2 regions of the Kitasatospora sp. NPDC018619 genome follow, and region 2 is predicted to be linked to the other one. Evidence: predicted binding sites of a transcription regulator. Region 2 holds the regulator's gene; the other holds the start of a gene.
What was found. The regulator HspR, encoded in region 2, represses chaperone genes until heat shock. The targets are predictions, from matches to a motif close to TTGAGNNNNNNNNNCTCAA.
Positions count from the first base shown of each region.

Region 1: lon (endopeptidase La) is a predicted target of HspR. The motif match lies at 2,959-2,977, and genes of this name have one in related genera.

Region 1 is NZ_JBISAI010000013.1:15,671-21,895, reverse strand. It holds gene ACH5AR_RS21250 (GtrA family protein) at 1-451, opposite strand, end outside; gene lon (endopeptidase La) at 537-2,936, opposite strand; gene ACH5AR_RS21240 (rhomboid-like protein) at 3,140-3,850, opposite strand; gene ACH5AR_RS21235 (response regulator transcription factor) at 4,466-5,203, shown strand; gene ACH5AR_RS21230 (sensor histidine kinase) at 5,296-6,225, shown strand, end outside.
Region 2 is NZ_JBISAI010000004.1:83,987-90,211, forward strand. It holds gene dnaK (molecular chaperone DnaK) at 1-988, shown strand, start outside; gene grpE (nucleotide exchange factor GrpE) at 985-1,602, shown strand; gene dnaJ (molecular chaperone DnaJ) at 1,749-2,906, shown strand; gene ACH5AR_RS07615 (heat shock protein transcriptional repressor HspR) at 2,923-3,444, shown strand; gene ACH5AR_RS07620 (hypothetical protein) at 3,674-4,618, shown strand; gene ACH5AR_RS07625 (hypothetical protein) at 4,690-4,860, opposite strand; gene ACH5AR_RS07630 (hypothetical protein) at 5,201-5,818, shown strand.

The DNA of each region.
Region 1 (6,225 bases), on a different contig from region 2:
GCATCGCCCAGTAGCGGAACAGCATCGCCACGAAGGTGCCGACGACCATCCCGCTGAAGAAGTCCGCGACCTCCTGCCGGAACGGCCCGATGTACGGCTCGCGCAGGTCCAGCAGGTACCGGGAGACGGCCAGCGGCACGTCGTTGACGGCGATCGCCACCACGCTGACCAGCACGAACGCCAGGGCCTCGCGCTGCCGGCCGGCGGAGCGGAAGGCCCAGCGGCGGTTCAGCACGTACGAGACGACGGTGCCGATCACGGTCGCGACGGTCAGCGCGACCACCGGCTTGTGCTCCAGCACGGTGAACTTCAGCTCGAAGTCGATCACCGTGGTGAGCGCGAAGCAGCCGCTCCCGACCAGCAGGAACTTCACCAGCCGGCGGTGGCGCACCAGGAAGGGGCGCAGCCGGGCGGGCACCCGGGCCAGCGCGCGCTGCGTGGGGGACGGCACCTCCGCAGTCTCGCACGCGGGGGTGCCGTCGGCCCTGCGGCCCACCGGCGCCCGGGCCGCCGCTCGGGGCGGCCCGGGCCACTGCTCAGGCGGCCGTCAGCACCGCCGCCCCGGCCGGCTCCAGCGCCAGCTCCAGCACCTCGCGCACGTCCGCCACGGGGTGGACGGTGAGCCGCTCCAGCACCTCGGCCGGGACGTCGTCCAGGTCGGCCTCGTTGCGCCTGGGGATGATCACCGTGGTGACCCCGGCCCGGTCGGCGGCGAGCAGCTTCTGCTTCACGCCGCCGATCGGCAGCACCCGGCCGGTCAGCGAGACCTCGCCGGTCATCGCCACGTCGGTGCGCACCCTGCGGCCCGAGAGCAGCGAGGCCAGCGCCGTGGTCATGGTGATGCCGGCGCTCGGCCCGTCCTTGGGGATGGCCCCGGCCGGGATGTGCAGGTGCACGCCGCGGTCGCGCAGCGAGGTGACGGGCAGTTCCAGCTCGGCCCCGCGCGAGCGCAGGTAGGAGAGCGCGATGTGCGCGGACTCCTTCATCACGTCGCCCAGCTGCCCGGTGAGGGTCAGCCCCGTGCCGCCGGTCTCGGCGTCGGCCAGCGAGGCCTCGATGTAGAGGACGTCGCCGCCGGCGCCCGTCACGGCGAGGCCGGTGGCCACGCCGGGCACGGCGGTGCGGCGCTCGGCCGGCTCCTGGGCGGACTCCGGGACGTGGTGCGGCCGGCCGATCAGGGCGCGCAGGTCCTGCGCGCCGACCGCGACGGGCAGCTCGCGCTCGCCCAGCTCGGCCTGGGCGGCGATCTTGCGCAGCACCCGGGCGATCGAGCGCTCCAGGGTGCGCACGCCCGCCTCCCGGGTGTACTCCCCGGCGAGCCTGCGCAGCGCGGGCTCGTCCACGGTGACCTGCCCGCCGGCCAGGCCGGCCTTCTCCAGCTGGCGCGGGAGCAGGTGGTCGCGGGCGATGACGACCTTCTCGTCCTCGGTGTAGCCGTCCAGCCGGACCAGCTCCATCCGGTCGAGCAGCGGCTCGGGGATGGCCTCCAGCACGTTGGCGGTGGCGAGGAAGACGACGTCGGAGAGGTCGAGCTCGACCTCCAGGTAGTGGTCCCGGAAGGTGTGGTTCTGCGCCGGGTCCAGCACCTCCAGCAGGGCGGCGGCCGGATCCCCCCGGTAGTCGGAGCCGACCTTGTCGATCTCGTCGAGCAGGACGACCGGGTTCATCGAGCCGGCCTCCTTGATCGCCCGCACCAGCCGGCCGGGCTGCGCGCCGACGTAGGTGCGCCGGTGGCCGCGGATCTCCGCCTCGTCCCGGACGCCGCCGAGCGCGACCCGCACGAACGAGCGGCCCATGGCGCGGGCCACCGACTCGCCGAGCGAGGTCTTGCCGACGCCGGGCGGGCCGACCAGGGCGAGCACGGCTCCGCCCCGGCGCCCGCCGACCAGCCCGAGCCCCTGGTCGGCCCGGCGCTTGCGGACGGCCAGGTACTCGACGATCCGGTCCTTCACGTCGGCCAGGCCGGCGTGGTCGGCGTCCAGGACGGCCCGGGCGCCGGCGATGTCGTAGGCGTCCTCGCTGCGCTCGTTCCAGGGCAGCTCCAGGACGGTGTCCAGCCAGGTGCGGATCCAGGAGCCCTCGGGGGACTGGTCGGAGGCCCGCTCCAGCTTGTCGACCTCCTTGAGCGCGGCCTCGCGGACCTTCTCCGGGAGGTCGGCGGCCTCGACCCGGGCGCGGTAGTCGCCCTCCTCGTCGGCCGGGGCCCCGTTCAGCTCGGCCAGCTCCTTGCGGACGGCCTCCAGCTGGCGGCGGAGCAGGAACTCCTTCTGCTGCTTGGCCACGCCCTCCTCGACGTCCTTGCGGATGGTGTCGTTGACCTCCTCCTCGGCGAGGTGGTCGCGCAGCAGGGCGAGCGCGTACTCCAGCCGGGCGACCTGGTCGGCCTCCAGCAGCACCTTGAGCTTCTGCTCGGCGGTCACGAAGGGCGCGTAGCCGATGTTGTCGGCGAGCTCGCCGACGCCCTCGATCTGCGCCACCCGGTCGACGACCTGCCAGGCGCCGCGCCGGCGCAGCCACTGGGTGGACAGCGCCTTGTACTCCTTGACCAGCTCGGCGGCCCGGCCGGCCACCGGGGTGCCGACCGAGGACTCCCGGAACGGCGTGGTCTCGACCCACAGGGCGGCGCCGGGGCCGGTGGTGCCGACGCCGATGCGGACCCGGCGCACGGCGCGCACCAGCGCGGCCGGGTCGCCGTCGGCCAGCCGGCCGACCTGCTCGACGGTGGCCAGCGTGCCGGCCGCCGCGTACGAGCCGTCCACCCGCGGGACCAGCAGGACCTGCGGCTTGCCGGTGCCGGCGGCGGCGGCCCGGGCGGCCTCGACCGCGGCGCGCACCTCGGTGTCCTTCAGGTCCAGCGGCACGACCATGCCCGGCAGGACGACCTCGTCGTCGAGCGGCAGCACGGGCAGGGTGAGCGGTGTGGACGTCGATGCCATGATCTCTCCCCAGTCAGTGAACTTGAGTCGACCTGACTAAGGCTGAGCGGCGGCCGGGTGTTCCCGACACCCCGTTCGCCGAGAGCGAACGGCATCCGCCCCGCCCGGCACCGCGCCCGGCTCCGTCAAAAGGGCCTCAAGCACACCTCAAGGGATCCTGAAGGAGGCCGCCCGCCCGCGGCGCCGCCGCCCGGGCGGCGGCGTCAACGCGCCGGGCGCACCCGCGCGGCCGCGCCGCCGGGGGCCGCCGCGACGGCCGGACGCGGCCTCGGCGGGCGCCGCCCGGCCCGGCGCAGCCAGCGCCACAGCGCGACCCCGGTCAGCACGGCGGCCGGGTGCCCCACCCCGGTGACCACGTCCCGGTCGGCGGCGATCTGCTCGGCGATCATCAGACCGGCGCCGCCCAGCGCGAGCAGCCGCCCCCGCCAGGGGAGCAGCCCGGCCATCGCGCCCAGGCAGGCGAGCACGCCGTAGCTGACCCCGATGTCCAGGTGGTCCATCGCCTCGGGCGCCATCCGCCCGGTCTCCACCGCGGTGATCACCACGCCCTGGGAGAGCAGCGTCGCCGCGACGTGCCCGGCCGCGAACACCGCCGCCGCCCGGGCCGGGCCGACCCTGCGCTCCAGCGGCGCGAGGGTGAGGGCGAATCCCCACAGGTACGGCATCCACGCCTCGCCGGCCACCCAGAACCCGCTCAGCACAAGGGCGCGCAAAGGGTGTTCGAGCAGGTTGTGCCCGTCCGAACTGGAGGCCTCCCGCAAACGCTGGACGAGTTCCGGATCGGCGAGCGCCGCAAAGGTCGACGTGGCCCCGACGACCGCGAGATATCCGATCGTGAAGGGCGTCGAGCGGGGCGTCGGCACCCTTTCCAGCAGCCACTCCAGCACCCCGGTGCGCAGCCCGAGGCGGAGCATTCCGTACGGCGCTCCCGCGGCCCCGCTCCCGTCGGCGCCCCGCCCGCTGCCCGCCATCGCGCCTCCGCTCCACACCGCAGCCACCGCCCTCGCCGGGTGACCAACGTACCGGCGCGCACCGCGGATTCCGCCCGCCCGGGCGCCGCCGCGGCCACGGTACGTCGAGGTTCTGAGAGGCACCTGGGAAAAGCCCGTGAAGACCGTCGCCGTAGCGGACCGCCGGATTCCCCGTATTGGTCCAGACCTTGTTCGCGCGAACGCGGCAGCAGGGCCTCTGACCGGCGACTTGGCGTCAACTGGACTGCATACGTACCGTTACGCAGTGAAAATTCGCCGGGTAAGGTATCGGCCCGTGCCCACTCGTGCAGTGGGTCCGAGGGCGGCCCGACAGCCGGCCCACGGGCCGGAAACGTCCGGTCCACCTGCCGGGAAGCATCCGCTGTCCGTACGCTGCGAAGTGCGCGGGAGAAGGGGGCGGCCGACCATCCGTCCTCGGCTCCCGATCGCGCGGCGGGACGGCGGACCCGGCACAGTCCACGACGGAACAAGACTACGAGCGGAGCCCGCCATCCCCACAGGTGGCCGGCCCGCAGCCCTGGGGGCGGTGGCGTGACCGTGACAGAGATTCAGCAGGACAACCACAACACCGGTGGCACTGTGAGCAGCCAGCGCAGAGTCCTGGTGGTGGAGGACGAGCCCACGATCGCCGAGTCGATCGCCGCCCGGCTGGGCGCCGAGGGCTTCAAGGTCGCCGTGGCCCACGACGGCCCCGGCGCCGTCGACGGCTTCCACACCTGGCAGCCGGACCTGGTGGTCCTCGACATCATGCTGCCCGGCTTCGACGGCCTGGAGGTGTGCCGCCGGATCCAGGCCCAGCGCCCGGTGCCGGTGCTCATGCTGACCGCCCGCGACGACGAGACCGACCTGCTGGTCGGCCTCGGCGTGGGCGCGGACGACTACATGACCAAGCCGTTCTCGATGCGCGAGCTGGCCGCCCGCGTCAACGTCCTGCTGCGCCGCGTCGAGCGCGCCCAGCAGGCCGCCCGCACGCCCGCGCTGGGCAGCCTGCGGTTCGGCGAGCTGGAGATCGACCACGTGCAGCGCCGGGTCCGGCTGGCCTCGGGCGACGTCCACCTGACGCCGACCGAGTTCGACCTGCTCGCCTGCCTGGCCGCCCAGCCGCGCGCCGTGCTCACCCGCGAGCAGCTGCTGGCCGAGGTCTGGGACTGGACCGACGCGTCCGGCACCCGCACCGTGGACAGCCACGTCAAGGCGCTGCGCCGGAAGATCGGCGCCAGCTGGATCCGCACCGTCCACGGCGTCGGATACGCCCTGGAGGCCCCGCTCTCCTGACGGCCTCGCACGGGCGACGGGCCGCCGGGGGCCCGTGTCCGGCCGACGCCGTGCCACCACGCGGGGGGACAACGCGGGGACCACAGGGGACAATGACCTTTCCACAGCAACGCAACGGGGAATCCGACGGCACGCGGCCGCAGAACCTGGCCGCCCGCGCCGCCCGCCGGGTCTGGGCCGACATCCGGCCGCTCGACCCGGTCCGCTCGATCAAGGGCAAGCTCGCCCTGCTCGTGGTCGTCTCCGTGTTCCTGGCCACCGGGATGGTGGTCGTGGCGATCCGGTCCGAGACCCAGATCCGGATCATCATGGTCTTCTCCATGATCGCCTCGCTGCTCTTCATGCAGTTCCTCGCGCACGGGCTGACCTCCCCGCTGCGCGAGATGACGGCCGCCGCCCGCGCGATGGCGTCCGGCGACTACAGCCGCCGGGTCGAGGTGGGCTCGCGCGACGAGATCGGCGAGCTGGCGGCCGCCTTCAACGCCATGGCCGCCGACCTCCAGGCCGCCGACCGGCACCGCCGTGAGCTGGTCGCCAACGTCTCGCACGAACTGCGCACGCCGATCGCCGCACTGCGCGCCGTCCTGGAGAACGTCGTGGACGGCGTGGTGCAGCCCAACCCGGCCACCCTGGAGGCGGCGCTGGAGCAGACCGAGCGGCTCGGCCGCCTGGTCACCCACCTGCTCGACCTCTCCAAGATCGACGACGGCGTGGTCGCCCTGGACGCCCGCCCCTTCGAGGTGCGCGAGTTCCTGGACGGCGTGCTGCGCGGGGTCACCGTGGACGGCGCCACGGCCGGCGGCGCCTTCTCCCGGCGCGGGGACGTCCGGCTCGCCCTGGAGGTCAGCCCGACCGGCCTGACCGGCGTGGCGGACCCGGAACGCCTCCACCAGGTGGTCGCCAACCTGGTCGACAACGCCTGCAAGCACTCCCCGCCCGGCGGCACCGTGACGGTCCGGGCGCGGCCGGAGGGCGAGGAGGGCGGCCTGCTGCTGGAGGTCGAGGACGAGGGCCCCGGCATC
Region 2 (6,225 bases):
GCGCTGCAAGGTCCCGTTCCACAACGTCATCAAGGACGCCGGCATCTCGCTCTCCGAGATCGACCACGTCGTCCTCGTCGGCGGCTCGACCCGCATGCCGGCCGTCGCCGAGCTCGTCAAGGAGCTGACCGGCGGCCAGGACGCCAACAAGGGCGTCAACCCGGACGAGGTCGTCGCCATCGGCGCCGCGCTCCAGGCCGGTGTCCTGAAGGGCGAGGTCAAGGACGTCCTCCTGCTGGACGTCACCCCGCTGTCCCTCGGCATCGAGACCAAGGGCGGCATCATGACCAAGCTGATCGAGCGCAACACCACGATCCCGACCAAGCGCTCGGAGATCTTCACCACGGCCGAGGACAACCAGCCGTCCGTGCAGATCCAGGTCTACCAGGGCGAGCGCGAGATCGCCGCGTACAACAAGAAGCTCGGCATGTTCGAGCTGACCGGCCTGCCGCCGGCGCCGCGCGGCCTGCCGCAGATCGAGGTCACCTTCGACATCGACGCCAACGGCATCATGCACGTCGGTGCCAAGGACCTCGGCACCGGCAAGGAGCAGAAGATGACCGTCACCGGCGGCTCCTCGCTGCCGAAGGACGAGGTCGACCGCATGCGCCGCGAGGCCGAGCAGTACGCCGAGGACGACCACAAGCGCCGCGAGGCCGTGGAGACGCGCAACTCCGCCGAGCAGCTCGTCTACTCGACCGAGAAGTTCATCGCCGACAACGCCGACAAGCTGCCGGGCGACGTCAAGACCGAGGTCGAGACCGCCGTCGGCGAGCTCAAGGAGGCCCTGAAGGGCGAGGACATCGCGAAGATCCGCGAGGCCTCGGAGAAGGTCTCCACCACCGCGCAGAAGCTCGGCCAGGCGCTGTACGCCAACGCCGACGCCGCCGGTGCCGCCCCCTCCGGTGACTCCGCCCAGGCCAAGGACGACGACGTCGTCGACGCCGAGATCGTGGACGACGAGAAGCCCAAGGGCGGTGCGGCATGACGGACAAGCCGCAGGGCGGCAAGCCCGGCGACGACTCCGCCGCCGAAGAGGCCGTGGTCAAGGCTGCCGAGGAGGCCGCCGCGGCCGGCTCCGGGGAGTCCGGACCGGAGGAGCTCGCCGCCGCCAAGCGCGAGCTCGCCGAGCGCACCGGTGACCTCCAGCGCCTCCAGGCGGAGTACCAGAACTACCGCAAGCGGGTCGAGCGCGACCGGCTGACCGTCCGCGAGATCGCCGTCTCCAACATCCTGGAGTCGCTGATCCCGGTCCTGGACGACATCGGCCGCGCCCGCGAGCACGGCGAGGTCACGGGCGGCTTCAAGTCCGTCGCCGAGTCCCTGGAGACGGTCGTCGCCAAGCTGGGCCTGCAGCAGTTCGGCAAGGAGGGCGAGCCCTTCGACCCGACCATGCACGAGGCGCTGATGCACAGCTACTCCTCGGACGTCACCGAGGACACCTGCGTGCAGATCCTCCAGCCCGGCTACCGCATCGGCGAGCGGATCATCCGCCCGGCGATGGTGGCCGTCGCCGAGCCCCAGCCCGGCAGCCAGGCGTCCCCGGACGCCGAGGCCAAGTCCGCCGACGCGGACAAGTCCGACGGTGGCTCGGACAGCTGACAACCTGTGACAGCTGACACCCAGTGCGCTGCGGAGTCGTACGCCGGCCAGTACGGCGGCCGGCTCCGCAGCGCTCTGTCAGCAGCCGTTCGCTCGGAGGCTGTTGACAGCTCAGTGACGATGGACATCGGGAGGTGGCGGAAGCCATGAGTGGCAAGGACTTTGTCGAGAAGGACTACTACAAGGTCCTCGGCGTGCCCAAGGACGCCACCGCCACCGAGATCAAGAAGACGTACCGCAAGCTCGCGCGCGAGTTCCACCCCGACGCCAACAAGGGTGACGCCAAGGCCGAGGAGCGGTTCAAGGACATCTCCGAGGCGTACGACGTCCTCTCCGACGAGAAGCGCCGCAAGGAGTACGACGAGGCCCGCAGCCTCTTCGCCAACGGCGGCTTCCGGCCCGGCGGCGCGGGCGGCGGCACCGGCAGCTACAGCTTCGACTTCGGCGACCTCTTCAGCGGCAGCCAGGGCGGCGGCAGCGGCGGCATCGGCGACGTCTTCGGCGGCCTCTTCAACCGCGGCGGTGCCCGGCAGGCCCAGCCCCGGCGGGGCGCGGACGTCGAGACCGAGGTGACGCTCTCCTTCGAGGAGGCGGTGGACGGCGCGACCGTCCCGCTGCGGATGACCAGCCAGGCCCCCTGCCGCAGCTGCAACGGCACCGGCGCCAAGTCCGGCACCACCCCGCGGGTCTGCCCGACCTGCGTCGGCGCGGGCACCGTCAGCCGCGGCCAGGGCGCCTTCGCGCTCTCCGAGCCGTGCAAGGACTGCCGCGGCCGGGGCATGATCGTCGACGACCCGTGCCCCGACTGCCACGGCAGCGGCCGGGCCAGCTCGGCCCGCACCATGCAGGTCCGGATCCCGGCCGGCGTCCAGGCCGACCAGCGCATCCGGCTCAAGGGCAAGGGCGCCCAGGGCGAGCGGGGCGGGCAGCCCGGCGACCTCTACGTCACCGTGCACGTCGACCCGCACCCGGTCTTCGGGCGCAAGGGCGACAACCTCACCGTCACCGTCCCGGTCACCTTCCCCGAGGCCACGCTCGGCGCCACCATCGAGGTGCCCACGCTGAACGGGCCGGCCGTGAAGCTCAAGCTGCCCCCGGGCAGCGCCAACGGCCTCACCATGCGCGCCCGCGGCAAGGGCGCCACCCGCAAGGACGGCACCCGCGGCGACCTCCTCGTCACCGTCGAGGTCGTGGTGCCGCAGCACGTCACCGGCGACGCGCTGAACGCCCTGGAGCAGTACCGCGAGGCCACCGCCTCCGACGATCCGCGCGCCGCCCTGTTCCGGGCGGCGAAGGGAGCGTGACGACCAGATGTCCCCGATGAACCCGATCGATCCCGACGCCCCGATCGGCCCCGGCCTCGGCGAGGGCCTGCCCGGCGCCGGCGCCCGCCGCACCCGGCGGGCCGCCGCGGCCGCGCCGCCGTACGTCCTCACCGAGGACACCCCGGTGTACGTCATCTCCGTGGCCGCCGAGCTGTCCGGGCTGCACCCGCAGACCCTGCGCCAGTACGACCGTCTCGGCCTGGTCTGCCCCGACCGCACGGCCGGCCGCGGGCGCCGCTACTCCGCACGGGACATCCAGCAGCTGCGCGAGGTCCAGCGGCTCTCCCAGGACGAGGGCATCAACCTGGCGGGCATCAAGCGGATCATCGAGCTGGAGAACCAGGTCGCCGCCCTCCAGTCCCGCGTCGCGGAGCTGGTCGACTCCCTGGAGGGCGCCGCCGCCGCGCTCCAGCAGCGCGAGGCCGCCGTCCACGCCTCCTACCGCCGCGACCTCGTCCCGTACCAGCCCCCCACCCCGCAGTCCAGCGCCCTCGTCGTCTGGCGCCCCAAGCGCTGACCGTGCCTCCACCGGCCGTCGGCCCCTCCTCCCGGGGGGTGCCGGCGGCCGGTGGGGGTATGAGAGAGTGCTGGACCGAAGCGTGGCAAGGTCAGCGGCGGCCGACCGACCACACCCGAATTCGAAGGGTCGATGCACTCGACCGTATCGGTGACTATTTCTCGGTGATGGCAGGGAGCCGAAGATGAGTGGGCGGGAACAGCCGGGCCCCGCGACCGCTGGATCACGAATGCTGTCTTCGGATGCACGGTCGCTCTATCTCAAGGCCGTTCACAACGGCGGCAAGCTGGAGAATCCCAAGTGGGGCGACAACGCAGCCCTCTGCGAACTGACGGACCTCGGCCTGCTGATACCCGACGGTGAATCCCCGGGCCTGCTGATAGCAGTCGATCCGGCGCAACTGTCCTTCAACCTGAGCTCGTCCTGGCAACGGCAGGCGCTCGATCTGCTTTCGCGTGCCATCTCACTGCCCCTCGAACTCGGCGACCTGGCCGAGGAATTCCACAGCTCGGACCAGGAAGGCGGTCCGATCGAATACGTGCGGGGCAAGGCGCACATCAACCAGCGCCTGCAGCAGTCCACCGCGGCGGGGATTATCGAGGGCCTGGCCATGCAGCCCGGCGGCCCGCGCCCCCCCGAGCTGCTCGCAGCCGGCCTGGAGCGCGATCTCAAGAGCCTGCATCAGGGCGCCACGATGCGAAGCATCTACAACGCGAGCACCCGGTACCACCAGCCGACTCGCGAGTTCGTCGCACGGCTGACCAGGGAGGGCTACCAGTTCCGCACCCTGGACGAGCCCTATGCCCGTCTCATCATCATCGACCGACGGCTCGCGATCATCCCCGTCGGCGGCGACGAGTTGGCCGCCTTCATCCACGACCCGGGCGTCATCAATTTCCTCATAGAAGAGGTCTTCGAAAGGCACTGGACCCGCGCCCTGGAATTCGACGGCGCCACCACGATCCCCCAGGAGGTGATCCCCAGGCTGCGGCAGACCATTATCGACCTGCTGCTCTCGGGCACCAACCACCGGGTCATCGCCCGCAGGCTGGGGATCAGCGAGCGCACACTCGCACGGCACATCGCCGAAATGAGGGAGGAGTACAACGTGGACTCGCTCTTCCAGCTCGGCTACATGCTCGGCCGCGCCTCCCAGCAGAGGCCGGAACAGTAATTCCGGCGCAGCGCCGACCGGGTAGGATCAGAACAGCACAGGGAATTCCCCACCATTCGCCCCGACTGCGGTCAGCCCCAGTTTATGTCGTCGGCAAGGGTCTGGGTCATCAGCAGAGCCTGCGACGCCCCCGCCTTCGCATCCGGCTTCGACTCGCCCCCGCCCGAGACGACAGAGGCACCGACCACGACTGCAACCACGACGGCGACCGAGAGCGCAACCTTGTGCACAAGCCTGGACATACGGGACAACTGCCTTCTCCTTTCCGAACCTCTGCATGCCGTACCTATCGCACTGGCGTCCACATGATGCCGCACGCGGAGTTCGGATGTCACGCCCTGGCGCCACAGAGGCCGTCATCTCCCTGCCAGGCATCCAGATGACAGGGCCGGAACCTGGACTCGACCACGGCCACTGATAGACGATCAGTTCGCCCCCGATAGTCCGGCACCAGGCGACAATTCTGTTGCTGTACTGTCAATTTCACCACAAAACGGGGCACCGGACCACTTGAAGCAACAACCACTCTCAGCGCCTGCCGGCACCACTTCCCAACCCGGTCGGCCTTTCCCCGGAGTCGACATGACCGAGCCCTACCTGCGTCACCACGACAGCCAGGCCCCTGAGGGTCGGCGTGCACGTGTGTTCCTGGCCGCCCCGCTGATGCGACTGACCGGGCCGGCCGACAGCGTGGTGACGCTCGCCAGCCGGACGCGGCTGACCACGCTCCGCACCACCCTCCTCCGCAGCGGTGCCGCCGTGTACAGCGCGCACCACAGCGACGCCTGGACCATCTCCGGCCGCGCGCCGGAGCCCCGCGTCCCGTCCGACTTCCGCGCCCTCCAGTCGGCTGACCTGGTGTTCGCCTACGTCGGTGCCCCCCTCTCGGCCGGCGTGAGCCTGGAGCTCGGCTGGGCGTCGGCGCTGCGCAAGCCGATCGTCCTCCTGGTCGACGAGGCCATCACCCACAACCCGCTGATCGCCACCATCGAGCAGGTCGCCCCCGTCCTGCCGCTGGTCTTCGACGACACCTGGTCGCAGGAGGCCCTCAACCACACGGTGGAGACCGCGCTCGACTGGGCCGGCATGGCGCTCTCCCTGCGCGAGGGCTTCTGGACCGCCCCCGGTGAGCAGTTCAACGTCCCCCGGCAGCAGCCCGCCGTCCCCGGCTACTGGCCGACCGGCGCCGCCACCGGCTGAACAGCGGCCGGCCACGGGTCTCCCCGCCCCGGCTCCCCGCATCCGCCGGCCCGAACGGAACAGCGTCTTCGCGTCGTACGGCTCCCGCAGCCGGGCGATCCGACCGGCCACCGTGCGCTCGCTCAGCCCCGGCCGGCGATCGCCCGCTGCGTGAGGCCACGCGCCGGCAGCCGGCCGACCTCCTCGTGGGCGGCCGGCCCGGGCCGGACCCTCCGCCGGGGCCACCCGGACCACCACCTGCGCCGGCCACCGCCCGGACGCCGCCCGCGCGTTCCGTCCGACGCGGGGCCTCGTGGCAGGCCCGGGTGAGGTCCTCCGGCAGTCCGGGGACGAGCGCCGCCCTGGCGGGCAGGCGACCGCCCTCCTCCCGTCGTCCGGTGCCCGGCCGTTCTCCCACGGCCCTCGGG